4 regions of the Salinivibrio sp. MA607 genome follow, and region 4 is predicted to be linked to each of the others. Evidence: predicted binding sites of a transcription regulator. Region 4 holds the regulator's gene; each other region holds the start of a gene.
What was found. The regulator CRP, encoded in region 4, controls carbon source genes, mostly activating them, when cyclic AMP is high. The targets are predictions, from matches to a motif close to TGTGANNNNNNTCACA.

Region 1: the regulator CRP is predicted to act here: its motif matches at 3,867-3,882, upstream of dinG (ATP-dependent DNA helicase DinG).
Region 2: the regulator CRP is predicted to act here: its motif matches at 4,551-4,566, upstream of rppH (RNA pyrophosphohydrolase).
Region 3: the regulator CRP is predicted to act here: its motif matches at 5,437-5,452, upstream of mlc (sugar metabolism global transcriptional regulator Mlc).

Annotation. Positions count from the first base shown of each region.
Region 1 is NZ_MUFJ01000006.1:67,829-75,290, forward strand. Features, by position in the region: gene BZG81_RS04590 (histone deacetylase family protein) at 1-262, opposite strand, end outside; gene BZG81_RS04595 (primosomal replication protein) at 318-872, opposite strand; gene BZG81_RS04600 (sulfite exporter TauE/SafE family protein) at 915-1,688, opposite strand; gene dinG (ATP-dependent DNA helicase DinG) at 1,703-3,775, opposite strand; gene BZG81_RS04610 (porin) at 4,312-5,274, shown strand; gene BZG81_RS04615 (YccT family protein) at 5,363-6,010, shown strand; gene BZG81_RS04620 (conjugal transfer protein TraR) at 6,146-6,529, opposite strand; gene BZG81_RS04625 (YbaN family protein) at 6,949-7,416, shown strand; gene apt (adenine phosphoribosyltransferase) at 7,454-7,462, shown strand, end outside.
Region 2 is NZ_MUFJ01000015.1:39,338-46,799, forward strand. Features, by position in the region: gene lgt (prolipoprotein diacylglyceryl transferase) at 1-795, opposite strand, end outside; gene BZG81_RS08800 (sulfite exporter TauE/SafE family protein) at 808-1,617, opposite strand; gene ptsP (phosphoenolpyruvate--protein phosphotransferase) at 1,614-3,872, opposite strand; gene rppH (RNA pyrophosphohydrolase) at 3,885-4,397, opposite strand; gene mutH (DNA mismatch repair endonuclease MutH) at 4,979-5,692, shown strand; gene BZG81_RS08820 (DUF6482 family protein) at 5,700-6,002, opposite strand; gene BZG81_RS08825 (NADP(H)-dependent aldo-keto reductase) at 6,211-7,245, shown strand; gene BZG81_RS08830 (PACE efflux transporter) at 7,326-7,462, shown strand, end outside.
Region 3 is NZ_MUFJ01000007.1:33,381-40,842, reverse strand. Features, by position in the region: gene BZG81_RS05105 (amino acid aminotransferase) at 1-607, opposite strand, end outside; gene asnS (asparagine--tRNA ligase) at 691-2,091, opposite strand; gene BZG81_RS05095 (methyl-accepting chemotaxis protein) at 2,194-3,813, opposite strand; gene queD (6-carboxytetrahydropterin synthase QueD) at 4,077-4,439, shown strand; gene queE (7-carboxy-7-deazaguanine synthase QueE) at 4,627-5,292, opposite strand; gene mlc (sugar metabolism global transcriptional regulator Mlc) at 5,558-6,772, shown strand; gene sstT (serine/threonine transporter SstT) at 6,856-7,462, opposite strand, start outside.
Region 4 is NZ_MUFJ01000001.1:212,695-220,156, reverse strand. Features, by position in the region: gene BZG81_RS01095 (ABC transporter ATP-binding protein) at 1-1,117, shown strand, start outside; gene BZG81_RS01090 (TIGR02444 family protein) at 1,126-1,605, shown strand; gene BZG81_RS01085 (hydrolase) at 1,589-2,560, shown strand; gene BZG81_RS01080 (YheU family protein) at 2,708-2,926, shown strand; gene BZG81_RS01075 (phosphoribulokinase) at 2,983-3,852, shown strand; gene crp (cAMP-activated global transcriptional regulator CRP) at 4,102-4,734, shown strand; gene BZG81_RS01065 (DUF1338 domain-containing protein) at 4,854-5,645, opposite strand; gene astD (succinylglutamate-semialdehyde dehydrogenase) at 5,656-7,137, opposite strand; gene astA (arginine N-succinyltransferase) at 7,139-7,462, opposite strand, start outside.

The DNA of each region.
Region 1 (7,462 bases), on a different contig from region 4:
CGATCAATGCGTCGCTCCATGGAAAACCAATCCGACGCATTTTGACTAAGGGGAGATCCCCTGCCAGCAACTGACTGACATACTCGGGATCATGAACGGCATCAATCACTTTCCGAGTGGCCGGGGTCGGTTGATGAAATTCAACCGGTAATGCCAGGCGTTGTAACCGCTCAAACAACAATCGATATTTTTGCAAAGGGTAGCGGTGGCCGTCGGGAAGGGGAAAGTCCGAGTACACCGGATGATAAATCAATGGCAGCACGTATCTCTCCTGGTTGAGCGCTCGGGTTTGACGCTTGGTGTGAGCTGAACGTGAATCACGATTTTTTTTCTCGGTAACTGATCGTGGTTTCGATACGCTCTCGCGCCTTGGTGCAGCGTGCTAGGCGTTGTTCTAAGGCAAGCACTTGTTTTTGGTACTGCTGACGCACCGCAGGGGTCGATGCCATCTCGACGCTGGCATTGGCGTCTCGGAGTTTATCGGCCAGTCGACGCTCCCAATCTTGGTGCTTGGCTAAGTCTTGATAAAGCTCACCAATCGCCTGGCGTCGTGGCCCGCGTTTGGCTTGCTCTTGCTTACGTAACGGCTGTGTCGCCAGTTCACGTTGTAGCGCGGTGATTTGCGATAACAAGGTGTCGCAAATATGGGTCGCACGTGCATCGGTCAGCGCCCCTTGTTGGTGATCGCGCTGCATCACTGCCAGCAATCCTTGGGCTTCGTTCACACAGGGTGTGAGCAATTTGCCTTTGCAATGAAAAAGCGTTGTCGCGAATAAAGGCGCGCGGGCTTCGCCACGGCGTCGGTCGACCTCTGCGGCTTGATTGGCCAGTTGCTCAAGGTGTTGGGACATTGCATCGATTTGCGCTTTCATTATGGGTCTCTCAGTCACGCACAGCGGCGACGATAACGGCGATTAAAACCAAGCATCAACGGCCAGTTTACCGGCTAAAATCACCACCGCGGTCACAAAAATAGGTCGAATAAACTGACTGCCAAAACGAATCGCGGAGTGGGCGCCAATAAACGCGCCTAGCATTAAGCATACGCCCATGGTCAGCCCAAGCGCCCAGTTCACATGGCCCAAAAGCGCAAACGCCACCAATGAGGTAATATTACTGGTGAAGTTCATCGCTTTCGCCAATCCGGAAGAGAGCAAAATATTCATCCGATAGAGCGACATGGTAGACACCGTCCAAAACGCGCCCGTACCCGGACCGGCAACGCCATCATAAAAGCCCAACGACAGGCCTTGGCTCCATTGCTTCATCGGTAGCTTAGGGCAGCGCGCAGGGAGCTGGTTGTTATCTCCCTTAGGGTGGGGATGCCAAACGGTGTAAATCGCTGCCACAAGCACCACCACGGGGATCGCCTTTTCTAACCATTCAGTGCTTAGCACATCAACCAGTAAAGTCCCTGCGGTTGCGCCAATCAAGGTGCCCCAAAACGCGTGTTGCCAAAATAAAGGCGAAAAAAGACGTTTTTTATAATAGGTAAAGGCGGCGGTGCTGGAGGCAAAGGTCGCGGCCAGTTTGTTGGTACCTAACGCCACATGGGGCGGCAAACCCAGTGATAACAGGGCTGGAACAGTCAGCATGCCGCCACCGCCGGCGACGGCATCGATAAAGCCGGCGACAAAAGCAGTCAGCCCTAGGATCACTAAGGTCGAAAGATCAATCAATTCAAGCATAGTCACTCGTTAATTTAAGGTTCGATCACGCGTTTGAATGGCGGCAGCGAGTCGAGTAAAGATTGGCCATATCTGCGGGTGATAATGCGCCGGTCAAGAAGCACTACCTTACCAGAGTCTTCCTCTTTGCGCAGTAGACGACCGACTGATTGCACCAGCTTTTTACTCGCTTCTGGGACCGCGATTTGTAAAAACGGATTGCCACCGCAGCGTTCAATGTACTCCGCGTGAGCTTCTTCCACTGGAGAAGTGGGGACCGCAAAGGGAATTTTCGTAATAATGAGATTAGTCAATAAGTTACCGGGCAAATCTAAGCCCTCGGAAAAACTGCCGGTGCCAAAAATTATACTGGTTTTGTCCGCACTGACTGCTTGCTGATGGGCCTTTAATAGCGCCGTGCGTGATTGTGTGCCCTGACAGAGCAGTTGCCAGCCGCGTTGTGTGACCGTTTGCTCAATGGCTTGGGTGACTTGTTTCATCTGCCAATAAGAGGCGAACAATACCAAGGACGCTCGCTCGCCCTCTAAGTGCTCAAGGATTTTCTCGCTCAGCGCCGCCGTAAAGGCACTGGCTTGCGGCTCACAAGGCATGGTTGGGATCACCAAGCGCGCTTTATTGGCGTAATCAAACGGCGAGGGCAAGGCTAAATAGCGCGAACCGTCGCTTTCACTCAGTCCGACTTGGCGGCAAAAATAGCTAAAGCGATTCAGGGCGCGCAAGGTCGCAGAAAACAGGCCAATCCCGGCGGCGCGAGACCAGAGCATTTGATCCAGACGCCAGCCTACTTCTAAGGGAGAGACATGCACCCAAAGATCCGCCTCGCGCTCACGGCAGGCTTGCACCCAACGGGCAAGCGGTGCGCCTTTATCGGCATTCGGTTGGGCCATTAAGGTCCAGACTTTTTCTAAATTTTCTAACCGTTGGAGGAAAAACGCGGTTTCGGCAAGCGCCGGATCAGCCAGTTTGGCGGAAATGTCATTTTCTTTCAGACGCTCATTGATCAAATCATGGATCTTTCCCAATGCCTGATGAGCTTTTTTGCTCGCGGTTTTAAGCTGCTCACTGGGTGCAATTAGGGCTCCGGGCAGTTCACCGTCGGCAAAGCGATAACAACCGTCGTCGTTGAGCGACAGTTGACTGAGCATGTTTTTTGCCTCGCGTAATCCTGGGATCAGGGTTTGTATCGCCTCGAGTAAGCTATCAACAAAGCGGTGTGCACGTTTGATATCCGCAGTGTTCCCGAGTTTAGTGGCGGCTTGATTGAGCTTTTCTAACCAGCCCACCACGCCAAGCAAACTGGCACTGGCGGCTGAAAAGTCACGCGCCACCGTGGGAAGGTGGTGCGCCTCGTCAATCATATACAGGCACTGCTCTGGCTCGGGCAAGATCACCCCGCCGCCGAGTTCGAGATCGGCGAGCAGCAAGCTGTGATTAACCACCACCACATCCGCTTTATCCATCGCCTCGCGCGCTTTGGCAAAGGGACAACCACGGTGAGCGGGCAGGCCAGCATGGCAGGTGTGTTTGTCAGAGGCGATCGCTTGCCATAGGTGATCGGCAATCGGTTTGGGCCAGCTGTCGCGGTCACCATCCCATTTTCCTCGACTCAGGGCAACGTAAAGATCATTCAGCAGCAATTGCTCGCTGCGCTTAGGTTTTTGAGCAAATAGCGCCCCTTGGATGCTCTCGGTCTCTGCCACTGCACTCAGCTTGTGTGCACAGCAATAACGTTGCCGCCCTTTCGCCAAGATAAAATCAAACGGCTTGGGGCAGATACGATGAAAAAACGGGATATCTTTATCGGCGAGCTGCTCTTGCAACGCCACGGTTGCGGTCGACACCACCACTTTTTTATTGTTGTTAAGCGCAAACGGGATCGCGCCCATCAAATACGCCATTGATTTGCCCACCCCTGTGCCGGCCTCGGCCACCAGTAGCCGACGCTTGGGGTCATAATCACCCGCCAAGGTTTTGGCCAGCTCTGCCACTAAATAGTTCTGAGCTTTGCGCGGAATAAAGTAGGGAAGTTGGTCTTGTAGCGTTTGGTAGCACGCGCGAATGTCTGATTTTACGGCAGGGCTGAGCATCAACAGGTCCGAGTAGTAAAGGATAAGCCCCAGTATAACACGGAGAAAAAACGTGAAAACGATCGCGAAATGTAAGTTTTCCTTACAGATATGAGATCTTGGTCACGAATTTAATTTGAACCATTCGCTGCTATCTTGCTGATCTGCCGTTTGATTAACAAAAAGCCGTATTTAAGCTATTGATTAGTTTTTTATTCTAAAAATGAAATAATAAAAAGCAGTATTCAGAATTTTATATCGCAAAGGGTTGTTGTTAAATTTCATCAACGCACACTGCTAACGAGGTTTAAACTGTGATCTTAGTTCATTAATGTTTACTATCTGTTTGTTTTTAAGTGTTTTTTGTCTATTTTGTAATGCGCTTCCAGCCAGTTGACAGAACCTCAAATGTTCTGCACGATTAGCCACGAAGTTTCAGTGAACTGGCATTTTGTGCTTCGCAGCGTTTGCTGCTGGTAACAGAGTGACAGTCACCATAAAACAGAGTTCCATGAAGGAACTCATAATGACTAAATAGAAAAGGCAGTGGATTAACCATGAAAAAGACTATTCTAGCAATGGCAGTACCAGCTCTGCTGGCTGCTGGCTCAGCATCAGCAAGCATCAACCTGTATGACGCAGAAGGCGTTAAAGTAGACGCATCAGGTGCCGCTGAAGTTCAATACTTCCAAGCTGTAGGTGAAGATCGCGACGGTGAGTGGCGTCTAGATGACGGTGACTTTGCAGTAAATACCGAAGTTGCAATCTCTGATGATTTAGCCGCTATCGGTCATTTTGCATTTAAATTCGAAGAGCGCACTACTGAAAACGACGAATTGTATGTTGGTTTCAAAGGTAGTGATTGGGGTACGCTTACTTTCGGTCGTCAGTTGTTAATCAACGATGACATGGGCATCACCAAAGATTACGAGTTGTCAACAGCTCTTAACAGCACTCTTCAAACCGAAGGTAACCAAGTTGCTAAATACGTTTACGACAACGGCACTTTCTACGCGGGCTTCTCTACAGTACAGAACAGTGATGGCGAAGAAGCTACTGATGATTATAAAATCTATGATGGCCGTCTTGGCTATCGTGTAGCTGACGTTGACATGCGCGTCTACTACTACTATGCAGATGACGCAAATGTTAACGGTACAGATGATGGTTATGTGTACAACGCAAATTCTGACGTAGAAAACTACAACTTCGAAGTTGAGTATGCTGGCATCGAGAATGTAAGCCTAGCAGCGTCTTACGGCGTGAACACCGTTGATGATGGCTCTAGCAAAGAAGAAGCTGACTTCTTCTCTGTTGCAGCTGATTATACGCACGGTAAAACCACTTACGCTATCGGTATCGACAACAAAGATAACGACAGTGAAGAAGACGTAACCGGTTACTACGCTAACGTGACTTATGCACTGCACAGTAACGCGCACGTGTACGCAGAAGTTGGCGACAACGACGCTGACAAGCAAGACTGGGGTTACGTAGCAGGTATGGAAGTTAAGTTCTAATTGAGCTTAAATCCTATTGCTAAGTTGTAGCACTGATTACAAAAGCCGCCTTAGGGCGGCTTTTTTCGTCGTATCGTTTGGAGTGACAATGAAGAAGTTAACAAAAGCCGCATGGATGCTGGGTGCACTGATGGCATCGAGCGCCATCCATGCGGCGGAAATTACCTCCGCCCGTCATATTGAATTTTTGGTGGTGGATGGCAGCAAAGTCAGTTTTGACAACTGGGCGCCGCAGCAGACCATTGAACTTGCTAATGGCACCCACCAGTTGGTGATGCGCTTTGATGGCGAAGTAAAGCGAGGAAGTAAAGAGGTGATTTTTACCTCGCGTCCGTATCTGTTTGAGCTAGACGTTGATGGCCGCGATGCCACCATTAACATTGATGCCAATCTAAGAGTGAAAACCCAGGCGACCAGCTATTTTGATGATAACCCACAATGGCAAGCCGAGTTTGATAATAGCGAGGTAATGCCGTTAGAGGCCGTCGAGCTTAAAGGTGATGGCTTTGGCGCCTATGCCGATATGGAAGCGCTGGTGGCCGAGTACAACCGCGAAAACGGTATTATTATCGACCAAGGTGAAAGCAAAAACCTTAACGACGTGTTAGTCGAGGTCGACGACCAAGGACAAGCCTCTATTAAAGGCGATGCCTTGTCGCAGCTTAAGCTTTGGTACACCAAAGCCAGCGACCAAGAGCGTAAAACCTTCCGTCGTTGGATCATTGATCAAGATTAAGCGCGTGTTCGGGGGAGGCGTGGTAGTCAGTATCACCCACTTGACAGCTTTACACGGTTATTAAAAAACGCGCCCAGCTGATGCTGGGCGCGTTCCGTTTAAGCCACGATGAGACAAGCGAAAGTCGACCTGGGCTCACACCGATTTACGGGGGCCCGTTGTCGCGCGGCGAGTGGCCGGATCGTGGTGATAATAGTTTGATGCGCGGCACTGCGGACAGCGCTGCTCCGCGGCATCTTTGATTAAATCATCGAGTGGAATGTCACTCTCACAATCGGCACACAATCCGTAAATTTCCAAATCCATGGCACACAAAGCCGCATCGACTTTTTCCAGACGTTCACCGAGGCAACGAATTGCGCCAGGTAGGCCTTGGCTTTCTTTGATCAGCTCTGTGACAGTCAGGGTGTCGCAATGCTTGTCCCAGTCTTCACGCAAACGCGTGGTTAAGGTGGCGATCAGCTCGGCACGCTCACGAGTGAGCTTACGCCGCAGCTGCGCAAGAGTATTTGTATCCATGGTCAGTTCGCTTGATTGGCTAAATGACGTTTATCATGACCCAATGCACCAAGTTGTTACCCTGATGTAAATCAATAATCGGATTAAAACCTTACAAAACGTCCGTTTTTAGCGGGGCCAAGCTAGGCTATAGTAGCTACTCACTGATGTTATGTTGTTGTGAGCGTTGTAACCTATGAGTCACGAATTTAAAGAACCTTATAACCTAAAGTATTTTATCGGCTTTTTGTTGGTCTTACTGATCCCCACCTTACCCGCAAGCCTCACTTGGCTCGGGATTGTATTTGGCGGTTAATCACCGCCTTATTCAATACTGCCTCATTTTTCCTAAGCTCGCCCTGTACCCATTGCGGCTGGATCACTACACTGGGGTAAGAGGGTCACCCTGGTGACCGTGCGGCAATAAGGGCAAGTTGGCTATGCAGTCAAAAGCGGTGCAGTCAAACGCGCCACAGTCAAAAGCGCGACAAACAACACCCGCGCCGCCAGCTCCATCCGTCGCTTGGCGTTGGGCGTGGAACGGTTTGGGTTGGTTTTGGGTCGCACTCGGTGCCGCCGGGGCGTTTTTGCCTGTGTTACCAACAACCCCGTTTTTGTTGCTCGCAAGCGGCTGTTTTATGCGCGGTTCTCCCCGTATCGCCAATTGGCTTCATGCCCATCCAACGTTCGGGCCAATATTGACTGACTGGTATCAACAACGCGCCATCAGCCGGCGGGTCAAAAAGCGGGCAACGGTGATGATCGTGGCCAGTTTCTCATTCTCAATGTACATGGTGCCAGCGCTCTGGTTAAAAGGCATGCTACTGCTTTGTCTGATTGTGCTCTTATGCTGGTTTCTCCGCCTGCCTGAGACGGAATCTGTTGCTGGTACGGCCGAAAATTCATAATATGGCGGTTTGCGTTTTTTACCGATGAGAATTGGCCATGAGCAAC
Region 2 (7,462 bases), on a different contig from region 4:
CTTGGCGGGTTGGCATCGATACGCCCATAGCATCATCAACGCCCCTACGATCACCATCGGCAACGATAAAAGCTGCCCCATACTGAATATTCCTGCAAATAACCCGAGATGTGCATCTGGCTCGCGGAAATACTCCACAATAAAGCGGAATGTGCCGTAACCGGCCAAGAAAAGCCCCGAGACCGCCCCCATTGGGCGTGGCTTTTTAATGTACATATTGAGGATCACAAATAACGCGACGCCTTCTAATGCAAACTCATAAAGCTGCGAGGGATGGCGTGGCCACGGGCCCCCGGTTGGAAAGACCATCGCCCAAGGCACATCCGTGATGCGCCCCCATAGCTCACCGTTCATAAAGTTGCCCAACCGGCCAGCGCCAAGGCCAAATGGTACTAACGGCGCAATAAAGTCAGCCACGGTAAAAAAGTGACGCTGCGTTTTACGTGCATACCATGCCATGGCGGTGATCACACCCAACAGACCACCATGGAACGACATGCCTCCTGTCCATACTTTGAACAAAAATAAGGGGTCGGCGATAAAAGCATCCAATTGGTAAAAAAGCACATAGCCAATGCGTCCACCCAATACCACGCCAAGAAAGCCGGCAAACAGCAGATCGCTGACTTCTTCTTTGTTCCAACCACTGTTGGGTTTTGTCGCACGATGGTTTGCCAGCCAAAGAGCAAACACAAACCCTAACAAATACATCAACCCGTACCAGCGTACCGCTATGGGGCCTAACTCGATTAATACCGGGTCGATTGACGGAAAGGTGAAATAACCTTCAGCCATGAATTTGATCCTTTATTTCAACAACATGCTAGCGCCGACAATAACAAGAAAGACGGCAAAAATACGTTTTATTTGCTCAGTAGGTAACTTCACCGCAAGCTGCGCGCCTACCCGTGTCATCCATACAGACGTGGAAACCACCCCGAGCAACGCGGGTAAATACAAGTATCCGACACTGAGTGGCGGTAAGGGTTCCGTCTGTCGCCAGCCCAACCACACAAAGCTAATCATGCCACCGAACGCTAATACCGCTCCCCCCGCTGAGGCACTACCGATCGCTTGATGCATGCTGACCCCACGCCAGTGTAAATATGGAACAGTAAAGGATCCGCCACCAATGCCTGCCAAGCTAGAAAGTGTCCCAATCAAGGTTCCAGCCGCAGAAAGCCGCCACCAATGCGGCAATGGGCGCGCTTGATAGACGCGGCGATTAAGTAACATTTGCAGTGCCATCGCAAGCACAATCACACCAAATAAACGGGGTAGCCAATCAGGAGGCAGCAAGTCAGCAAATCCGGCCCCAAGACTACCGCCTAACAGCATGCCAGGAACAAGCGCTTTGACCGCCTCGACATGCACATTACCTAAGCGAAAATGCCGCCATGCCGACGCACTTGAAGTCAAAACGATCGTTGCTAACGACGTCGCCAGAGCAATGGGCATCACCACCGTCGGTGAAATGCCAAAAACCGGCAATAGAAACGTTAAAGCGGGTACCACCACCAGTCCACCGCCAATGCCAAGCAGCCCTGATAAGGTACCTACGCACGCACCGACTAGCATGCAGACCACAAACAACAACAGTGTTAGGCCAGTGATCATCGCATTTGTCCGATTTTGACTAGCGCATCAAGCCCATGTTCGGCCAGAAAGGCTTCGGTCGATGCCCGAATCGCATCAGGGTCGTCTAATGTCAGCATAGTATTCGCCTGCACCACTAGCGCCTCATGCGGTAATCGACTTAACAGATATTTGATTTTGGCGACATTCCGAGTGTTCATACTCAGTTGCTGGTAACCCAATCCCACTAATAATGCTGCACCCACAGGATCGCCGGCCAACTCACCGCAGACACTTACCGGTAATTGATGGCGCGCACCCATAGTTGCAATGGATGATAAGGCATGGAGTACTGAAGGATGCAGGGCATCAAAAATATCCGCGACCCGCGCATTATTGCGATCAACGGCGAGTAAATATTGGGTCAAGTCATTGGTCCCTACCGATAAAAAATCGATATCACGCGCGATATTATCCAACTGATACAAAATAGAGGGAACTTCGACCATGATCCCGAGCATAGGGATATTAACGCTCTCACCCGTGCTCTCGGCCTCTTGGCTGACCTCTTGATACGCGCGGCTGACCAAGGTTTTCGCTTCCAATAACTCATTGCGGCCAGAGATCATTGGCAGTAGTAACTTAAGGTTATTTAAACCTATGCTCGCGCGTAACATGGCACGGACTTGGATCAAAAAGATATCCGGATGATCCAAGCTGAAGCGAATACCGCGCCACCCCAGAAAAGGATTATCTTCTTCCACACTTAGGTAAGGAAGCGGCTTATCTCCACCGATATCCAACGTACGCATCACCACAGGCTTATCAGGGTAACTGGCAAGAATGGCGCGATACTGTTTCACTTGTTCGTCTTCAGAGGGGAACCGGCGTAACATTAAAAAAGGGACTTCAGTGCGAAAAAGTCCTACCCCATCCACCCCTTGATTAATCGCAATTTGACTATCGGCACTAAGACCGGCATTTAAATGGACCTCAACCCGGGTGCCGTCTTGGGTTTGTCCCGGGCTGGCCAGTGCTGTCTCAAAGGTCGATTGTAAGCTGGCTTCTTCTTGAACCAATTGCTGGTATTCGTTGATCAAGGCCTCGGCAGGCTCGATCATTAATATCCCTTTGTGTCCATCGAGGATAACGGTTTTGTGGTGCAAGCGTGAGGGAGAAAAGCTGACTCCCATGATCGCAGGGATCCCCAATGCCCGCGCGAGAATGGCAGCATGAGAATTAGCCGCTCCCTGTTCGGCGACAACGCCTGCCAGTAAGGTACGAGGAATCGAAGCCAGCATACCGGCTGTCAGCTCGTGAGCCAGTAACACAACCGGTGATGAAATCGCTGGAGCACTGCCTGCCGGGGCCATCAAAAAATAGAGTAATCGCTGACCCAGTTCTTTTACATCGTCTGCGCGCGCTTTGAGATAAGGATCGTCCATCAGGGAAAAGCGTGCGGAAAAGGCCTCCACAGTTTGTCGCACGGCCCACGTCGCTTCATCGCCTTGCTGGATCCTGACCGTTATGTCTTCTCGCAACATGGGATCATTGAGCAGATGTACAAACAGATCAAAAATCGCTAATGCGTCTTTTTGTAGCTCCTTATCAAAGCGCTTACGCAAACGCCGGAACTCGGTACTGGCCTCATCAATCGCGGCGTCCAAGCGGTCGAGCTCTCGCGACACATCGAGACTGCTTGCCGGAGCAACGTCTTCTAACCTTGGTTGCGACTCGTCGCACCAAGCTTGAGCAATACCGATCCCCGGTGACGCCGGCATCCCTTCAAGTAAAATAGGCGATCGGGTACCTTGCCACCCCCCTTGCGCATCCGCATGGGCAAATACCACCGCCAACTGCGCGGCTAAGGTGACAAGAAACGACTCTTCACTTTCATCAAATTGACGCGGTTGGTGTTGCTGAACGACTAATACGCCCAGCACCTTTTTGCGATAAATAATGGGCGTACCCAAAAAAGATTGAAACGCATCTTCTCCGGTCGCTGGAAAAGGTTTAAACGCAGGATGTCGTCGTGCATAAGCGAGGTTTAAAGGCTCAGCCCGTTGACCAACCACGCCAACTAACCCGTCACCAAACGACATCGACACTTGCGCCGACGGATCGAGCCCCTGCGTTGCCATCAAATCAAAGCTTTGTTGCTCAAGGTTGGCGAGATAGACAGAGCAGCACTCGGTACGCATTGCCAAGCAGGTTTGTTGCACCAACGTATGCAGCGCCTGATCGAGATCGGCTGACACTGCAACGCTTTGCACAATATTCCTTAACTGCGTGAGCACCGAGTTTCTCCTTTACCCTCGCTTATTTTTACGTCGAGGTTTGCGTTCTTTAAAAGGCATCGCAAGCGGCGCAAACTCTTTCATTGCACGCCGATAGACTTCACGCTTAAATGCCACGACTTGACGCACAGGATACCAATAACTGACCCAACGCCAGCCATCAAATTCCGGTGTCCCGCCACGCAAAACGTTCACGTGTGACTCATCACACTCAAGCTTAAGCAAAAACCATTTTTGCTTTTGCCCAATACATACGGGTTTAGAATCCCACCGCACCAAGCGTTTCGGTAATTTATAACGTAACCAATGTCGACTAGTCCCCAAGATGCGCACATCTTTTTTGGTCAGCCCAACTTCTTCATACAATTCACGATACATGGCTTGCTCAGGACTTTCTCCTTCATCAATACCACCTTGTGGAAACTGCCATGAATGCTGACCATATCGACGAGCCCAGAGTACTTGACCGTGGCCGTTACAAATTACTATCCCCACATTGGGACGATAGCCATCGCCATCAATCACTGGACAACCTCAATGATAAATCTCTACTGAACCTGATTTTTTCACAAAAAGCGGCTGAGGGTAAACAAACATTGTGGATTGACCTTCTTTTTTGCGCTCTCGTCGTCATCTGAGGATAACTCACCCTCTAACAGGAAGTTATAAACATAGCAATGAGAGTTTGCGCACATTTATTCACGCTTTCTGTGGATAGATTTGTGAAGAAGCCTAGAAAAAGTGCATTAAAGCATCAGGTATCGATCATCTAACGGAAGGAAATATTGTCATACAAATAAAATAAGACCTTAAATTCATAAACTTAAAAGTAATTCGTTAAGATAGGATCCTTGACAAGATCCGACGATCATTAAATACGCACAGATCGCTCAAAGATCCATCAGTTAGTGAATTATCCACATTGATAGCTCAAAAAAACGACAGATCAGCTCTTTTATCCATTTTTCTCTGATTTTTATTACTGTATATATGATCATGTGCCTCATTTTACGCGCATAAAATGATGCCCATGTGGATAACTAAAGGACAGTCATGACATTCTCTCCCCAAGGATCCACTTGCAGCACTGATGACAGTTCTCGATAATGCACGACCGTTATGCCCATAAACAGGATCGAGCCACTGTGATACATCCTCCTGAATCTGAACAGATACTGATGGACCGAGCACTAGAGCTTGCAGGTCTGACGCTGGGTGAAGTGAGCCAATCACTAGGGATAAGCTGTCCGGAAACACTCTCTCGGGAAAAAGGCTGGATCGGTATGTTACTCGAGACCTGTTTAGGTGCCAATGCGGGGAGTAAGCCTGAACAAGACTTCGCACATTTGGGGATTGAGCTAAAAACCATTCCCGTCAACCAAAACGGTAAGCCTCTAGAAACAACCTTTGTCTGTGTCGCACCACTCACTGGGATTGCGGGGGTGCGTTGGGAAACCAGCCATGTAAGACAAAAACTATCACGCGTGTTATGGGTCCCCGTGGAAGGCGAGCGTGATATTCCCGTGGCGAAGCGACGGATAGGGACTCCCCTGCTGTGGTCTCCTAGCTCAGAAGAAGACGCATGCTTACGCGCCGACTGGGAAGAATTAATGGATTGGGTGGCATTGGGACGCGTGACCGAAATCACGGCACGTCAAGGCCAATACTTACAATTGCGGCCCAAGGCTGCTAATGGCAGCGTACTCACCGACGCCTTTGGGCCTCATGGCGAGCCAATTCGAACGCTACCACGTGGGTTTTATTTACGGACACAATTTACCCACCAGATCCTGACCCGTTACTTCCTCGATCCACAATAATAGCGCCTTAAAATCGAATCGGCATGTCTTCGCGACACCCAGGCTCCCCACCGGTCGCGAACTCATCATAGGGATCCATTAAGCGTAACACGCCCTGTTCAATGCCAAGCGCCTTGAGCTTATCCCCCACTTGTCCCACATGATCAAACTGCATCACCTCGCCGGTTTGATCGGAACGTAAAGGCTCGAGCTGCTTCTTGATTTCGACTTCTACCGAATACTTGGCGCCTCCCGCATGAGCCATGATGTAGCATTGCGGACATGACTGGGGATCCGCGCGCATCCACGCCTTGAGTTGTGCATAGTTCATTTGACTTTCCTCTTGTCGCTTTCTTTGGCGCCTGTTGCTACCTGACCCAATACACCCCATCGCCCGGCAATTCATGGCGTCACTCATACAAGTAATGGTTAAAGTTTGCACACCTGTCAAGCCGAGCGGTGCGGTTAAACCGCTTTCGATTAAAGGCAAAATTCTCTACTATGGACTGCCATAGGTCGATTGCAGACAAGGAGACAGGATGCAATACCACCGTTTGCCCCATTCCTCGCTAGACGTGAGTAAAGTGTGTCTTGGCACAATGACATTTGGTGAGCAAAATAGTGAAGCCGACGCGCATGCTCAGCTCGATCTTGCTTTTGAGCGCGGTGTTAATTTTATCGACACCGCAGAGATGTACCCCGTCCCCCCAAGCCAACCGACACAAGGTTTAACCGAGCAATATATCGGTAACTGGCTGGAAAAGTCGGGAAAGCGCGATCGTGTGATCCTCGCCACTAAAGTGGCTGGCCCGCGCAATGTTCCTTACATCCGTGACAACATGTCGCTCAACCGACGTCATGTGCATCAAGCCGTTGAAGATAGTCTGACGCGACTGAAAACCGACTATATCGATTTGTATCAAGTCCATTGGCCGCAACGGCATAATAACTGTTTTGGTAAGCTCAATTATCCTTATCAAGACGAGCATTCTGGGGTGACGATTTTGGATACCTTGGATGCACTGAACGAGCTAGTACAAGCGGGAAAAATCCGTTATATCGGCGTTTCTAATGAAACCCCTTGGGGCGTGATGCGCTATTTGCATCTGGCAGAGAAGCACAGCCTCACACGTATCGTCTCTATTCAGAATCCGTATAACCTGCTTAACCGGACGTTTGAGGTGGGGCTCTCTGAGATCAGCCACCAAGAAGGGGTGGAGTTATTGGCTTACTCACCGCTTGCCTTTGGCGCACTGAGCGGTAAATATTTGCAAGGTGCACGTCCAAAAGGCGCACGCTGTACACTGCATCAACGCTTCGCCCGTTATTTTACTGAATCAGGGCAAAAGGCCACACAAGAATACGTCGATCTGGCTCAGCGTCATGGTCTTGATCCGGCGCAAATGGCGCTGGCGTTTGTGAATACGCGTCCCTTTGTCGCCTCTAACATTATTGGCGCCACCACACTCAAACAGCTAGAGAGCAATCTCGACAGCTTGGATCTGACACTGAGTGATGATGTGCTTGCCGGTATTGATGAGATCGCTAACCGCTACCCTAACCCCTGCCCTTAGATCGCAACACGGCAACCCCTTGGGGTTGCCGTCCATTTCATGTAATCTGGCCGTATTATCCAGCCTAACGCGGCAACTTGATGAGAACACAGGCAGATAGATGGCGCCATGCTATCGGTTTTGAACTAACGGGCTTGATCTTGGTGGTCTTGGGGCTCAATTGGATCCTTGGGGCTGGGATCGGTCACCTTGGCGTGATGGGGGCGATTTTTTCAGT
Region 3 (7,462 bases), on a different contig from region 4:
GTTGGCAGAGATCTGCCAAGGTTTGCCATTCTTGCTCGGTCGGATCGATACCGGTTGGGTTATGACAGCAGCCGTGGAGTAGCACGACATCGCCCGCTGCCGCTTTCTCGAGATCAGCGACCATCGCTGAAAAATCTTTGTCATTTTTGGCCGGATCATAATAGCTGTATTCCGCGAGAGTTAAACCTGCCGCGGTAAACACGCCTTTATGGTTAGCCCAAGTTGGGTTACTGATCCAAATGGTGACATCGCCTAGGTGGCGTTTAATAAATTCACCTGCTAAGCGAAGGGCGCCGGTGCCGCCGGGAGAATGTGCGGTTTGTGCGCGTTTGTCTTTAATGACATCCGCATGCTCACCAAAAAGTAATTGCTGAACGGCAAGGCCATATTCGGCGGTGCCTGGAATGCTCAAATAAGATTTGCTGGTTTCTTTATCGAGTAGTAGTGCCTCGGCTTTTTTTACTGAGGTTAAAACGGGCGTTTCGCCGTGCTCGTTTTTATAGACCCCGACCCCGAGGTTAATCTTATCTTCACGTGGATCCGCTTTAAATTCTTCAGTTAGCCCTAGGATAGGATCAGCAGGTGCCGCAGAGATTTTCTCAAACATTGGTGTCGTCCATGGTTATGATGAATGAAAGCTAAATGCAAATAAAAGGCTGCAACCTGCAGCCTTTGGATAAGTGTATCTATTTAGAAACTGGCATTGCGTGGTGAGCGAGGGAATGGGATCACGTCACGAATGTTGCTCATTCCCGTCACGTATGAAACCAGACGTTCGAAGCCCAGACCGAAACCAGAGTGAGGGACAGTGCCATAACGGCGAAGATCGCGGTACCACCAGAAATCTTCTTTTTCTAGCCCCATTTCTTCAAGGCGTTGGTCGAGCACATCTAGGCGCTCTTCACGCTGAGAGCCGCCGATGATTTCGCCGATACCCGGTGCGAGTACGTCCATCGCAGCAACGGTCTTACCGTCATCGTTCATACGCATATAGAACGCTTTAATGTCTTTCGGGTAGTTTTTTACCACAACCGGTGCATTAAAGTGCTCTTCTGCCAGGTAACGCTCATGCTCAGAGGCTAAATCAATGCCCCACTCAACGGGGAATTCAAAAGTTTGGCCGCTGTTTTGCAAAATAGTGACCGCATCGGTGTAATCCACTTGCGCAAAGTCGGCGTTGACGAATTTCTCCAAACGAGTCAGGACATCTTTATTGATCCGCTGTTCAAAGAACTGCATGTCATCTTTGCGCTCATCCAACACGGCCTTGAAGACATATTTCAACATGGCTTCTGCAAGCTCGGCAGAGTCATCAAGATCGGCAAACGCCACTTCTGGCTCAACCATCCAGAACTCAGCCAAGTGACGGCTAGTATTGGAGTTTTCTGCACGGAAGGTGGGACCAAACGTATACACTTTACTGAGTGCACAGGCGTAAGTTTCGGCATTTAACTGACCCGATACGGTCAAGAACGCTTCTTTGCCAAAAAAGTCTTGATCGTAATCGACTTCGCCTTGTTCGGTTTTTGGCACGTTGGCCATGTCTAGGGTAGACACCCGGAACATTTCCCCCGCACCTTCACAATCCGACGCTGTGATCAGCGGTGCAGACATCCAGTAATAGCCTTGCTCATGGAAAAAGCGATGAATGGCTTGTGAGAGCGTATGACGTACACGTGCAACGGCACCAATTACGTTTGAACGTGGGCGGAGATGCGCCACTTCACGCAAGTACTCAATCGAATGGCGCGTTTTCGCCATTGGATACGTGTCTGGATCGTCAACCCAGCCAACGACCTTCACTGCCGTTGCCTGAAGCTCATAGGCTTGACCTTTTCCGGGCGATTCAACAACCTTACCCGTGACCTCAACGGAGCAGCCTGCGGTCAGGCGCAGAACGTCTTGCTGATAATTATCCAGCTCATTAGGGACCACGGCCTGAATAGGGTCAAAACAAGAACCATCGTAAATGGCAAGAAAAGAAATACCGGCTTTGGAATCTCGGCGTGACCGGACCCATCCACGCACAGTCACTTCAGTGTCGACTGCCGCCTTGCCGCGCAGGACGTCTACTACAGGCGCGTATGTCATAATTCGCTTCTATCTCCGTTTAGGTAATGCGGCCAACGGGGTGTGACCGCATCAGTGATTTTGCAAGTTAGACTAGCAAGTTTACCTGTATCCTGTATAGCTTCAAGGTTTGAGCGTGTCTGAGAGCTGAAATTGGCCAATTAACCCTTCAAGTTGTTCAACCAGCTGCTCGAGATTTGCACTAATCGCTTTCACCTCATTAGCATTGGTTGCGGTATCGTTGGCGTGACTTTGAATACGACCCACTTGAGCGAGCAAGGCATCGGTCATTTGCGCCTGGTGATCACTTTGTTTGCTGATGTCATTGGCGTTGTCATTGACCGTTCTAACTTGGTCGGCGATATTACCCAAAGCGGTAGAAAGTTCCATCACGGTTTCTGCACGTTGATTAGCACTTTCACTGGTCGCTTCAACCGCCTGCGCAGAGGCTTCACTGCCTGCACACAAGTTTTCAATGATGGTTTGGATTTCACCAGTGGCATCATGGCTACGACTGGCAAGGTTGCGTACTTCGTCGGCAACCACCGCAAATCCTCGGCCTTGCTCTCCGGCTCGAGCAGCTTCAATGGCGGCATTCAACGCCAATAAGTTAGTTTGCTCGGCAATTTCCCGGATCACGCTGAGGATCGTCGTTACTTGCTGGCTTTGTTGATTAACATCCAATATTTGTGTGCGTACTTGGCCAATATCAGCCACCAACTTACGAATGTCATTGGCCGCGACATTCGCCAGATCACTGCCCTGATTGGCACTGCCTGCGGCAGATTCACTCAATTGCGCCGCTTCTTGAGTACGATTTTGAATGTCGTGTTGATGCTGCTGCACATCATCGATGGCTGAAGACATGTCATTGGTTTCGTGACGTTGGCTATCAGCTAATTGATCGGTATGGCTTGAGACACGGATCAGATTCATGGCCTCAGCAGACAGGGTTTCTGAGGTGCGCTGAACTTGTTGCAGGCTGGCAGCAAAGTTATCAAGCAACTGGTCGCAACTATTGCACAGTTCACCAATCTCGTCGTCACGGGTATTGTTGAGGCGCTCGGAAAGATTTTTGTCATGGCTGGTGCGTTTCATAAAGGCAGAGACGCGCTTAAGCGGGGAGACCACCCAGCGGCGAATCACAGTGAGTGAGATTAAAAATCCAATCACAGCGATGCTGCCCATGATCCCAGCGGTAATTAACATTTCTCTATCGATAGTGCTATACAAAGGCTCAAGATCATACTCGAGCCGGATAACACCGAGTACGGTGCCTTCCTCTGCTACGTGGCATTGCAGACAATTGGTACCGCGATAATCGCTGCTCGCTTTCATCGGCAGGGCGACCACCAATCCTTTTCCCGCATCAGCATCAAAGGTTTCGACAATGGTTTCACCTTTGAGGGCGCGTTGGTCAATGGCATCCTGGGCAGATTGCTCAGGGTTTCCTGGGCCAAAAAAGCGGGTTATTGCCTCTCCACGGATCACGCGAGCGTCGTCGATGCCTTTGTGTGACAGCATTTTCTCTCGCAACGTATTACGCTGGCTGATGGTGCCGGTGAGCATCAGCATATTAAGGCTATCAAAGTAGTTGGACGCTTTATCTAAGGTTTGCTCGCTGACAATCGATGTCATCAAGGCTTTTTGTTGATGCGACTGATAGGCCAGCGAGGTGGCGAGCGCAAGAGCGAAAACAAGAAAAAGAGCAAGAAGAATTTTGCTCGCAAGGGTCATACGCATGAGTCAACCATTTGTTATTAATTTATAGAGTTATCAGTTATAGCCTGTAGCGACTATGTTAAACCGAGAGCGCACTTGTGGCGGTATCCTCATATAAAATGTGTGATTTCATCGACGTAAATCGTCCCAATAATGAGATGGAAACCCGTATTGCGAGGCATTCTGGCCGCACAGACTAACGGGTGTGGTCGGATGAATGCGTTTGAGTCGGCCAGCGAATTTAAGTAGCATGCGGCCTCTTGTTGTTGTTGGAATGAAGTAAAATGACCACTGAGTTGTTTAAAGAATTTACCTTTGAGGCGGCACACCATTTACCGAATGTGCCAGAAGGCCATAAATGTGGGCGTTTACATGGGCATTCATTTACGGTGCGTTTGTATGTAGAAGGCGACGTTGATCCGTATACGGGGTGGGTGATCGACTTTGCCGAAATAAAAGCGGCTTTCAAACCGATTTATCAGCGCCTGGATCACTACTATCTCAATGACATTGAAGGGCTAGAAAATCCAACCAGTGAAGTGCTAGCACACTGGATTTGGCAACAGGTAAAACCGAATCTGCCTCTGTTAAGCCAGGTCATGGTGAAAGAAACTTGTACCGCAGGTTGCACTTATCGAGGTGAGTAACGAAACTCGACGTGAGTAACAATACTCGAGGTAAATAAGAAGCAGTCGAGAGAAATAAAAAAACGCCGAGTAGCAGTGTCCAGCTTTATGAGGTCACTTCAGTACTCGGCGTTTTTTGTCGCTTTTCGACGTGTGCTTTGCTCCATGACGGCGCGATTTATCTTGCCACCGTCCTCGTCATCGTCACTTAGGCGATATTCAAATACTTGTGTGTTTGCACGGATAAACGCCAGCCGCGCGCAATGCAGGTGTCGATGCAAAGTTTGGTTGCACGTGGCTTTTGGCTTACCGGCTGCAGCGCAATGGTTGCACCAGGAGAGGCTGGGCAGGTCTCAAGCAGAGTCTCTAATTGTGTAATGTCCTTTTCTGTCCCCACCGGATGTTTTATCTCATTGGCTCGCGCCATCGCACTGGCGAGAACGGGCAATTTACCGCGCATATTGATTTTGGGCGACACCGTTACCCAGGTGGCTTGGCTCGCATAGACCGTATAGGTGCCACTGGTTTCAATTTGGCATTGGCATCCAGCCTCTTCCAAGGCTTCCGTTAAAGGTACCAAATCATAAAGACAGGGTTCGCCCCCGGTAATCACGATATGCTTAGCGTGATAGCGTTGCGTGATTTCAGTGACGATATCTTCGGCTCCTAGCCAGCACCAAGTCGGTGAATCCTCTGACTTATCAATAATAAAGATCTTATCTTGTTGATCCTTATCATCCGTTTCCCAGGTTTGCTTAGTATCGCACCAGGCACATCCTACTGGACATCCTTGCAAGCGGACAAAAACCGACGGAACCCCTGTGAAGGTGCCTTCGCCCTGGATCGTTTCAAATATCTCGTTGACTCGGTACATGGTGATTAATAGCGATAGAATATGAGCCCCGCATTATGCCAACGAATAAGTTTGAGATCTTGTTTTTTAGCCCGCGATTAGAGGATGAACAGCGTTACTGTTTAGACAGGTTTTGTGAGTTTGTACGCGATTTCAAAGATATAAAGTGACAAATGTCACGTGCTAGCGGCCAATTGCTTCACAATTAGTTCGCGAAGTAAAAAAATTCACCTAAATAGGCGGTGTCAGGGTTTATCGCCACAGCCACGTAGTAATAGGAAAGGGCATGATTATTGGGCAGCCGGGACATATCGATCATATTAAGCGCAAAAATGCGGGCACGATTTATAATTTAATCGACCGTTTTGAGCCTATTTCGCGGATCGAACTCTCGAAACGCAGCCAACTGGCGCCTGCCAGTATCACCAAAATTGTGCGCGAACTGATGGACGCTCACCTTGTAAAAGAGGCGCCGATCCAAGAAACGAGCATGCGCGGGCGTCCAGCTGTAGGGCTGATGCTGGATAACGAAGGCTGGCAATTTTTGTCCATGCGTCTAGGAAGAGGTTATCTCACTCTGGCGCTGCATTCGCTAAGCAGTGAAATTTTGATTCAAGAACGGCATGAATTAACGGTGGTGGCGCAAAGTGCATTACTCACCACCGTGGTCGATCATGTCAATGCGTTTTTCTCTCGGCACCAACAAACGGTGGATCGTGTCACCAGTATTGCGATTTCGCTACCGGGCTTGGTAAATAGTGCCCAAGGCACCGTGATTCAAATGCCGCACTTCGAGGTCGACCATATGCCTCTAGGGCCTGTATTACATCGTGAGACCGGTTTACCGGTATTTGTGGGGAACGACACCCGTTCTTGGGCACTAGCGGAAAAGTTGTTTGGTAACGCGAAAGAAGCAGACAGCGCCGTTCTGGTCGCGGTTCATAGCGGCGTTGGGGCCGGTATTGTGCTCGAGGGTAAAGTGCTTCAAGGGCGGATCGGTAACGTTGGCGAGTTAGGTCATATTCAAATTAAGCCCTTTGGTAAGCGGTGTTTTTGCGGTAATTATGGCTGTTTGGAAACGGTCGCAAGCCTGTCCGCGATCTATGAGCAGGTGGAGACATTGCTCAATGAAGGGCATCCGAGTTGCTTGCACGACCAACCCCTCACGATAGAGGCTATATGCGATGCAGCGGTGTCAGGCGATGGTTTGGCCCACCAAGTGATCACCGAGCTGGGGCATCACTTGGGAACCGCCATAGCGATTGTGGTGAATTTATTTAACCCAGAAAAAATATTATTTGGTGGCGAATTCAATCGCGCTAAATCGGTGTTGTATCCTGCGATCATGGAATGTTTAAAAACGCAGACGATTCCGCTGTATAGCAAGTACCTAGTCTTGGAAGAAAGCTATTTCTATACCCAAGCGACGATGCCTGGAGCGGCGATGGTAAAGCAGGCGATGTACGATGGTAATTTGCTGATGAAAGTGCTGGAGGGTTAATCGTTATCTTGGTTCACAGTTAAAAGATGATAAAAAGCAGGTGTTGTGCACCTGCTTTTTTTGATCTTGGCTAAGGGCGTTGGTTAGCTGTTTTTACGCTCTTCACCCAAGCATGCCGCCGCGGTAAATACTACGTCGGTTGAGCTATTCAGGCCTGTTTCGGCAGAGTCTTGTAAAACACCGATAGTAAAGCCAATCCCAACCACTTGCATGGCAATCTCTTGTGGAATACCAAACAAATTACACGCGAGTGGGATCAACAATAGGGAGCCGCCAGCAACCCCCGACGCGCCGCACGCGGATACCGCGGCCACCACACTCAACAGCACAGCCGTGGCGATATCCACTTGGATACCGAGTGTATGAACAGCAGCCAGGGTTAATACGGTAATGGTGATCGCCGCGCCTCCCATATTGATGGTGGCACCGAGTGGGATAGAGACAGAATAAGTATCTTCATCCAAATCAAGGCGGCGGCATAGCTGCATATTCACTGGAATGTTGGCTGCAGAGCTACGGGTGAAGAAAGCGGTGAGACCGCTTTCACGCAGGCAGCGAAAAACAAGGGGATAGGGGTTTTGACGCGTTTTGATATACACAATCAGCGGATTTACCACCAAGGCGATGGTTGCCATACTGCCGAGTAGCACCCCCAAAAGGTGTAAATACCCCATCAAAGCATCAAAGCCA
Region 4 (7,462 bases):
CAAAGCCCGCCAAGCGCAAAGTCGGATAAAAGCGCTGGAACGCATGGAAAAGGTGCTACCGGCTCAATACGATAATCCATTTAGCTTTACCTTTTTACCCCCTGATGCATTGCCCACTCCCATTCTTATGATGGATAAGGTGGCCGCTGGCTATAACAAAACGCCAATTATCGAGAACATTCGCCTTAACTTAGTGCCTGGGGCGCGCATTGGCCTGTTAGGGCGTAACGGCGCGGGCAAATCAACGCTGATCAAGTTATTGTCGGGCGATTTGCCGGCGATGGCTGGCGAGCTAAGCTACTCTCAAGGGGTGAAAATAGGTTATTTTGCCCAGCATCAACTCGATACCTTACGTATCGATGAAACGCCGCTCCAGCATCTAAATCGCTTAGCACCAACTACTGCCGAGCAAACCCTGCGAGATTTTCTCGGACGGTTTGGCTTTCAAGGTGACAAAGCGTTGGAAAACATTGGCCCTTTCTCTGGCGGCGAAAAAGCACGTTTAGTCCTTGCATTGTTAGTTTGGCAAAAACCGAACTTGTTACTGTTGGATGAACCGACTAACCATTTGGATCTCGACATGCGCCAAGCGTTAACGCTCGCATTGCAATCCTATGATGGCGCGATGGTGATCGTCAGCCACGATCGCTTTTTATTGCGTGCGACAGCCGATGACTTGTATTTGGTGGACAAGGGCGCAGTGCTACCCTTTGATGGCGACTTAGACGACTATCACCGCTGGCTGACCGAACAACAACGCGCTGATCGTGCGGAAAACAAAAAGCAAGCCGCAGACGAAAAGCTTGCCCCACAGCAAACGCAGTTAGATCGAAAAGCACAAAAGCGTCGTGAAGCCGAATGCCGAAAACAAACGGCGCCACTACGAAAAAAAATTGACCGTTTAGACACAAAGATCGAACAACTTTCTGCCATTATCGCAGAAGCAGAAAACCAATTAGCGGATCCCGCTATTTACCAGAGTGACAACAAAGCCCGTTTAACGGAGCAATTGCAACGCCAAGCCGATGCAAAGTCGACGCTCGAAGAGGTGGAACAAGAATGGATGGAGCAACAAGAAGCGCTAGAAGCCCTGGAGGCGACATTCAACCAACACTAACGCCTGGGATGGCAAACGCCGCCGATCTTTGGCAGTTTTGTTTGCACCACTATGCTAAGCAAGAGGTCAAACAAGCCTGCCTTAAATTACAAGACGAGCACCAAGGCAATGTGAACCTTGCTTTGTTGCTCGCTTGGATTGAAAGCCACGGTTACGGGCTTAGCCCCGAGAGCCTCACCCAGCTTAAGCACGCCTTGAGCCGGTCTGAACATTTGCTGATCGCTTATCGCCATCTAAGACGCGATCTCAAGCCACGCGTGGGCACCGGCCAATATAAAAAAATGCTCAACTTTGAACTCAGTTTAGAGAAGTTCCAGCAACAAGACTTGATTGAAGTGCTTAATCGTCAATCCTGGCTCACACAAGCCGCGTCTCCCTTGGCCTATTATTGCCGCCAGCTATCCCCCTCTGCCCGTAATCTCTATACACCACTACGGGTAGACCGGCCTACAAAAGAGGATGGAGCAGACGATGATGACACCCTTTAACCCCATTCCAACTGCCCGTAATGCGCATCTGCAAACCTTACTGCCACGCCTGCTGCGCCGGCAACCGCTTTTTGCGCCTATTTGGCAAGCGTTTGATCTGCCTGACGGTGACTTTGTCGATCTTGCATGGACGCATCATCCCGAGGTAGGACAGCCTATTATTGTCTTGTTTCATGGCCTGGCAGGAAGCTTTGATAGCCCTTATGCCAATGGATTATTGGCCGCTTTTAAACAGCAAGGCTGGTGCGGTGTGGTGATGCATTTTCGCGGTTGCAGTGGCCGTCTTAATCGCGCGCCGCGGACTTATCATTCCGGCGAAACGGAGGACGCTCGGGCATTTTTGACCTATTTACGCCAGACCTACCCGAACAATGAGATTGCCGCTGTGGGAGTCTCTTTGGGAGGAAACATGTTGGTGCGCTACCTGGCCGACTATCAGCATGATCCGATTGTCAGTTGTGGTTGTGCTATTTCTCCCCCGCTCGATTTAGCGGCGTGCTCGACCCGTATTCAACAAGGGTTTTCCCGTGTTTATCAAGCGTATTTGCTACGGTCGATGCGACAAACCTTATCGGAAAAACTTACCCGACACCAAAAAGTGGGTCGGTGGCATGCTGGGGAGCGGCCAAAGATTAAAACTCTGTTCGAGTTTGATCAAACGGTCACCGCACCGCTGCATGGCTTTGACGATGCTCAACACTACTATCAAAGCTGTAGTGGTTTATCTGTCCTTGACGCTATTACGGTCCCACTTGCGATTATCCATGCGAAAGACGATCCCTTTATGACCGACGCAGTGATCCCAACCTCGCCTCTGCCCGCGAATATTGACTATCAACTGAGCGAACATGGTGGGCATGTTGGTTTTGTTACCGGCAGTTGGCGCCAGCCACAGTTCTGGCTGGAGCAGTCGGTGCCTCACTGGTTAGCCTCACGCCTTTGCTCGTCCCGTTAAAAAAGGACGCCACGCAAAGCAAAAAAGACCGACGCACATTGATCTACTGCATTGTGTTGAATGATTGGGTAAAATGCGAGCTGATTCACAATATCAGCATCAAGCACCCTAACGTCTCAGCCATAAATCAACAAAAGGTGATGTAGTATGATGGTTCCTTGGCAATCGGTCCCTGAGGAAACACTGACTCGTTTAATCGAGCACTTTGTGTTACGGGAAGGAACCGATTATGGTGAGCAGGAAGTCAGCTTTGCACAAAAAGTGGCGGATGTTCGCCAACAACTGCAATCCGGCGACGCCGTGATTGTGTATTCTGAGTTGCACGAGACAGTGGATATTCGTCGTAAAGAAGCACTCAGATCTTAGCATCGCTGTACGCAATAAACAGCGATACACATTCAGACTGAATGACAGGGCGCGTCATGTCGGCTAAACATCCAATCATCGCGGTCACCGGCTCTTCAGGAGCAGGGACCACCACCACATCCGAAGCATTCCGTAAGATGTTCCAGATGATGAACATCAAAGCGGCGTGGCTAGAAGGGGACAGTTTCCATCGCTTTACGCGACCGGAAATGGACGTCGAGATCCGTAAAGCACGTGAGCAAGGACGGCACATTAGTTACTTTGGCCCCACCGCCAATGATTTTCCGCGATTAGAGCAGTTTTTCCGTGAGTACGGTGAACTCGGCACAGGCAAATATCGCCGCTACTTGCATACCTTTGACGAAGCGGTGCCCTACAATCAAATGCCAGGGACCTTCACACCATGGCAGGATTTACCCGACAATACCAACGTACTATTTTACGAAGGCTTGCACGGCGGTGTGGTTGATGGTGAGGTCAATGTCGCTCAACATGTCGACCTATTGATTGGTATGGTCCCGATCGTCAACCTTGAGTGGATTCAGAAGTTTGTCCGCGATACCCGCGATAGGGGCCACTCACGCGAAGCGGTCACCGACTCGATTGTGCGGTCGATGGACGATTATTTGCATTATATTACGCCGCAATTCTCACGCACTCACATTAACTTTCAACGGGTGCCGACGGTCGATACCTCCAACCCACTGAACGCCAAAGGCATTCCTTCGTTGGATGAGAGCTTTGTGGTGATCCGCTTTCGAGGGATGAAAAACGTCGACTTTCCTTATCTGCTGCAAATGATCACGGGGTCTTTTATGTCACGGCATAATACACTCGTCGTGCCAGGCGGTAAGATGGGCTTTGCGATGGAACTTATCATCCGTCCATTGATTCAGCAGCTAATCGAAAAAGGCAAGATTGGCTAGGGCGTAGCGCATCTATCGTGTATTACTTCTCAAGCCGTGATCTTAGCCACGTTTTTGCCAGTTTTTTAGGCGGTTGGCCTAGATCAAAATCAAGAAATTGCTAACAAAAAAAGATACACTCTTGTTAACATACAGTGAGCTTGTAGCCCGCGCCCAGACTTCGTATTCTGTGCATAGATCTGGTGGGTTACCCCTCAGACAAAGATAGGACGTTGTTGCCGGGCAACACATGCAGAGGAAATAAGTTATATGGTTCCAGGAAAACCTCAAACAGACCCTACACTCGAGTGGTTCCTTTCACATTGTCACATCCACAAGTATCCGTCTAAAAGCACGCTGATTCATGCAGGCGAAAAAGCGGAGACCTTGTATTACATCGTGAAAGGGTCTGTCGCCGTTCTAATCAAAGATGAAGAAGGCAAGGAAATGATCCTGTCTTATCTTAACCAAGGTGATTTCATCGGTGAGCTAGGCCTTTTCGAAGATGATCAGGAGCGTACCGCTTGGGTTCGGGCTAAGTCTCCTTGTGAAGTGGCAGAAATCTCATTCAAAAAGTTCCGCCAACTGATCCAGGTTAACCCCGATATATTGATGCGTTTGTCCTCACAAATGGCGCGCCGTTTGCAAGTGACCAGCCAAAAAGTGGGGGATCTTGCCTTCCTGGACGTCACGGGCCGTATTGCGCAAACCTTGTTGAATTTAGCGAAGCAACCCGATGCCATGACGCACCCTGATGGCATGCAAATTAAGATCACACGTCAAGAAATTGGCCAAATCGTTGGCTGCTCGCGTGAAACCGTGGGGCGTATTCTTAAAATGCTGGAAGAGCAAAACCTTATTTCAGCCCATGGTAAAACCATCGTGGTATACGGTACCCGCTAATCACAGCGCTCTCTGTATTCCCAACCGACGCCCTGGCGTCGGTTTTTCTTTTTAAAACAAAAAAAAAGGAAGAGCGAACTCTTCCTTAACCGTTTAGGCCTCGTTATATCCACTATTTGTTAGTGCGTGCTCTCAAAAATTTTATCCGCTGAAGCGGCAACAAACCCCTGGTACAACTCACCGTTGGGCAACACATAACGCTTAGCAAACTCATAAAACCCACCTGGAATGGTTTGCGTGCCATCAGAGAAAACAACAGGGACACGGTCAGCCATGGTGGAGGATTGCTCCAGATAAACGGATGCGTCCCCTTTTACTTCCCCACCCGCTTCGTTAATTGCAAAGCCATTGTCTCGCAGCTTTTGATTAACCGATTGGCAATGATCATGAGCCTTTAACTGATTGACACTCACTGTGAAATGATTCGCGCCATAACCGTGCGCGGCTACCCAGGACGCGTATTCACTCTCCTCAGCAAGCGCTTGATAGGTGGCGCTATCGATGTCCCAAAGCCGCCCCTGATGAAGAAAATCGCTCCCTGTTAGTGACGACGCATCGACTTGTGCCACCAGCTTATGAACAATGGCTTGCAGCGCAGGCGAGCATTGCTCGACCATCAATTCACTGATAAACACTTTCGGCATCAAAGGATCGGGGTGCTCGAAATGGCAGGCATTGAGCTTTTTCGCTTCAAAGGTATAGTCCCCTTTTTGCTGATAGCCTAGCGCCAGGAAGGGGCGCGCCAAGACCTCAAGCCCAACCTTGGGCAAACCAAATGTCCGCAAGGCAATATGATCATTGATTAAAGGCTGCCCTTCTTCGAGCAAGGCATGTACCTGATGTGCCGATGGGCAAAGACGGTTAATATAGTCTTGCCATAATTTATCGAATAACGCTTGGCCACTGTCCATATTGGTCTCCTTAATCTTGTTGAGTCGGAATACCGGGGGCGAACGTCTCAGGCAGTACCACCTGCTCCCCTTCCATTGATGCCATGGGATAAGCGCAATAATCGGCGGCATAGTAAGCGCTTGGACGTAAATTACCCGACGCACCTGGCCCGCCAAATGGCGCATCACCGCTTGCCCCTGTCAACTGACGATTACGATTCACAATCCCTGCGCGAATATGATCGAGGAAGTATTGCCATTCGCCCTCGTCTTCACTGATAAGGCCTGCCGACAAACCATAGCGGGTATCATTCGCCTTCGTGATCGCATCAGCCATATCCTGATAGCGCTGCACTTGTAGTAGCGGACCGAAATACTCTTCGTCGGGTAACGCTTGAATGCCACTCACATCTAAAATCCCTGGAGAAATCACCGCATCGTGTAAATGCTCGCACTCTATGACGGGGGTAGCTCCCAGATCGATCAATTTCTGTTGTGTGGCCAAAATCCCCTCGGCGGCAGCCATTGAAATTTGGGCGCCCATGAAAGGCGCGGGATCATCAAACTGGCCACCCACTCGCACGGTTTTGGTCCATTGTGCTAGGCGAGTCAAGATCTTGTCACCCACTTCTCCCTCAGGCAGCAGCAGGCGGCGTGCACACGTACACCGCTGACCGGCACTGAGGTAGGCCGATTGAATAATGGTGTATACCGTGGCGTCTAAATCACCGAACTGATCACTCACCACCAAGGGGTTATTGCCCCCCATTTCCAGCGCCAGCATTTTATCGGGCTGGCCAGCAAACTGACGATGAAGAATATGCCCCGTATTGGCGCTACCGGTAAACAATAAACCGTCAATACCGCGCGCTTGGGCCAGCGCCTCGCCGGTATTGCGCCCACCTTGTACCAGGCTGATCAGTCCTTGCGGTAATCCCGCTTCGAGCCAATAGCCCAAGGTCTTCTCTGCGACTTTTGGCGTCAGCTCAGAGGGTTTAAATACTACGCTGTTGCCCGCCAATAAAGCTGGAACAATGTGGCCATTAGGTAGATGCCCAGGGAAATTGTAAGGCCCGAATACCGCCATAACGCCAAGTGGACGATGGCGTAATACCGCTTGGGTGCCATTGACGTCTTTTTCACGTGAGCCTGTTCTTTCGTGGTACGCGCGCAAGGAGATCGCCACTTTGCCTACCATGGCCCCGACTTCGGTTTTGGTTTCCCACAAGGGTTTGCCCGTTTCTTCGGCAATGACCCGAGCCAGTTCATCGGTATTGGCTTTCACTATCTCGGCAAAGCGCTCCACCAGCGCTTGGCGCTCAGAAAAATCGGTATTGCGCCAACGCAAAAACGCGTCGCGTGCGGCGCTGACCGCTTGCTCCACTTGCGAACGACTCGCTTCTGCACCTTGCCAAATACATTGACTATCAAAGGGGTTTTGCGAGGTCATGATCTCGCCCTCGCCTTTCACCCACTCGCCATGAATCAAATGGCCTGCTGATTGCTTTGTCATTTTATCCCCCCATGGCAATCAAACGCAGTTGATCGCCGTTTTTTACATTCAATGCATCGGCAACCGCTGGGCTAATCACAACTTGATTGGTTTCGTGATCGATCGCAGCTTTCGCCGCGGTGGCACGGAAGCCAGCAAAATCGGTATTCGATATTAAATAATCCTGCGCGCTACTGTGCTCTCTTACGCGCGCTGAGGCGGTGAAAGAGTGACGTACAGACTCAATATTGGGGCGTAAGCATTCTACCGTTGGGCCCGCATCAAAGATGTCGACATAACCACGGCAAGAAAAGCCCTCTTTTTCCAACAAGCGTAATGCTGGACG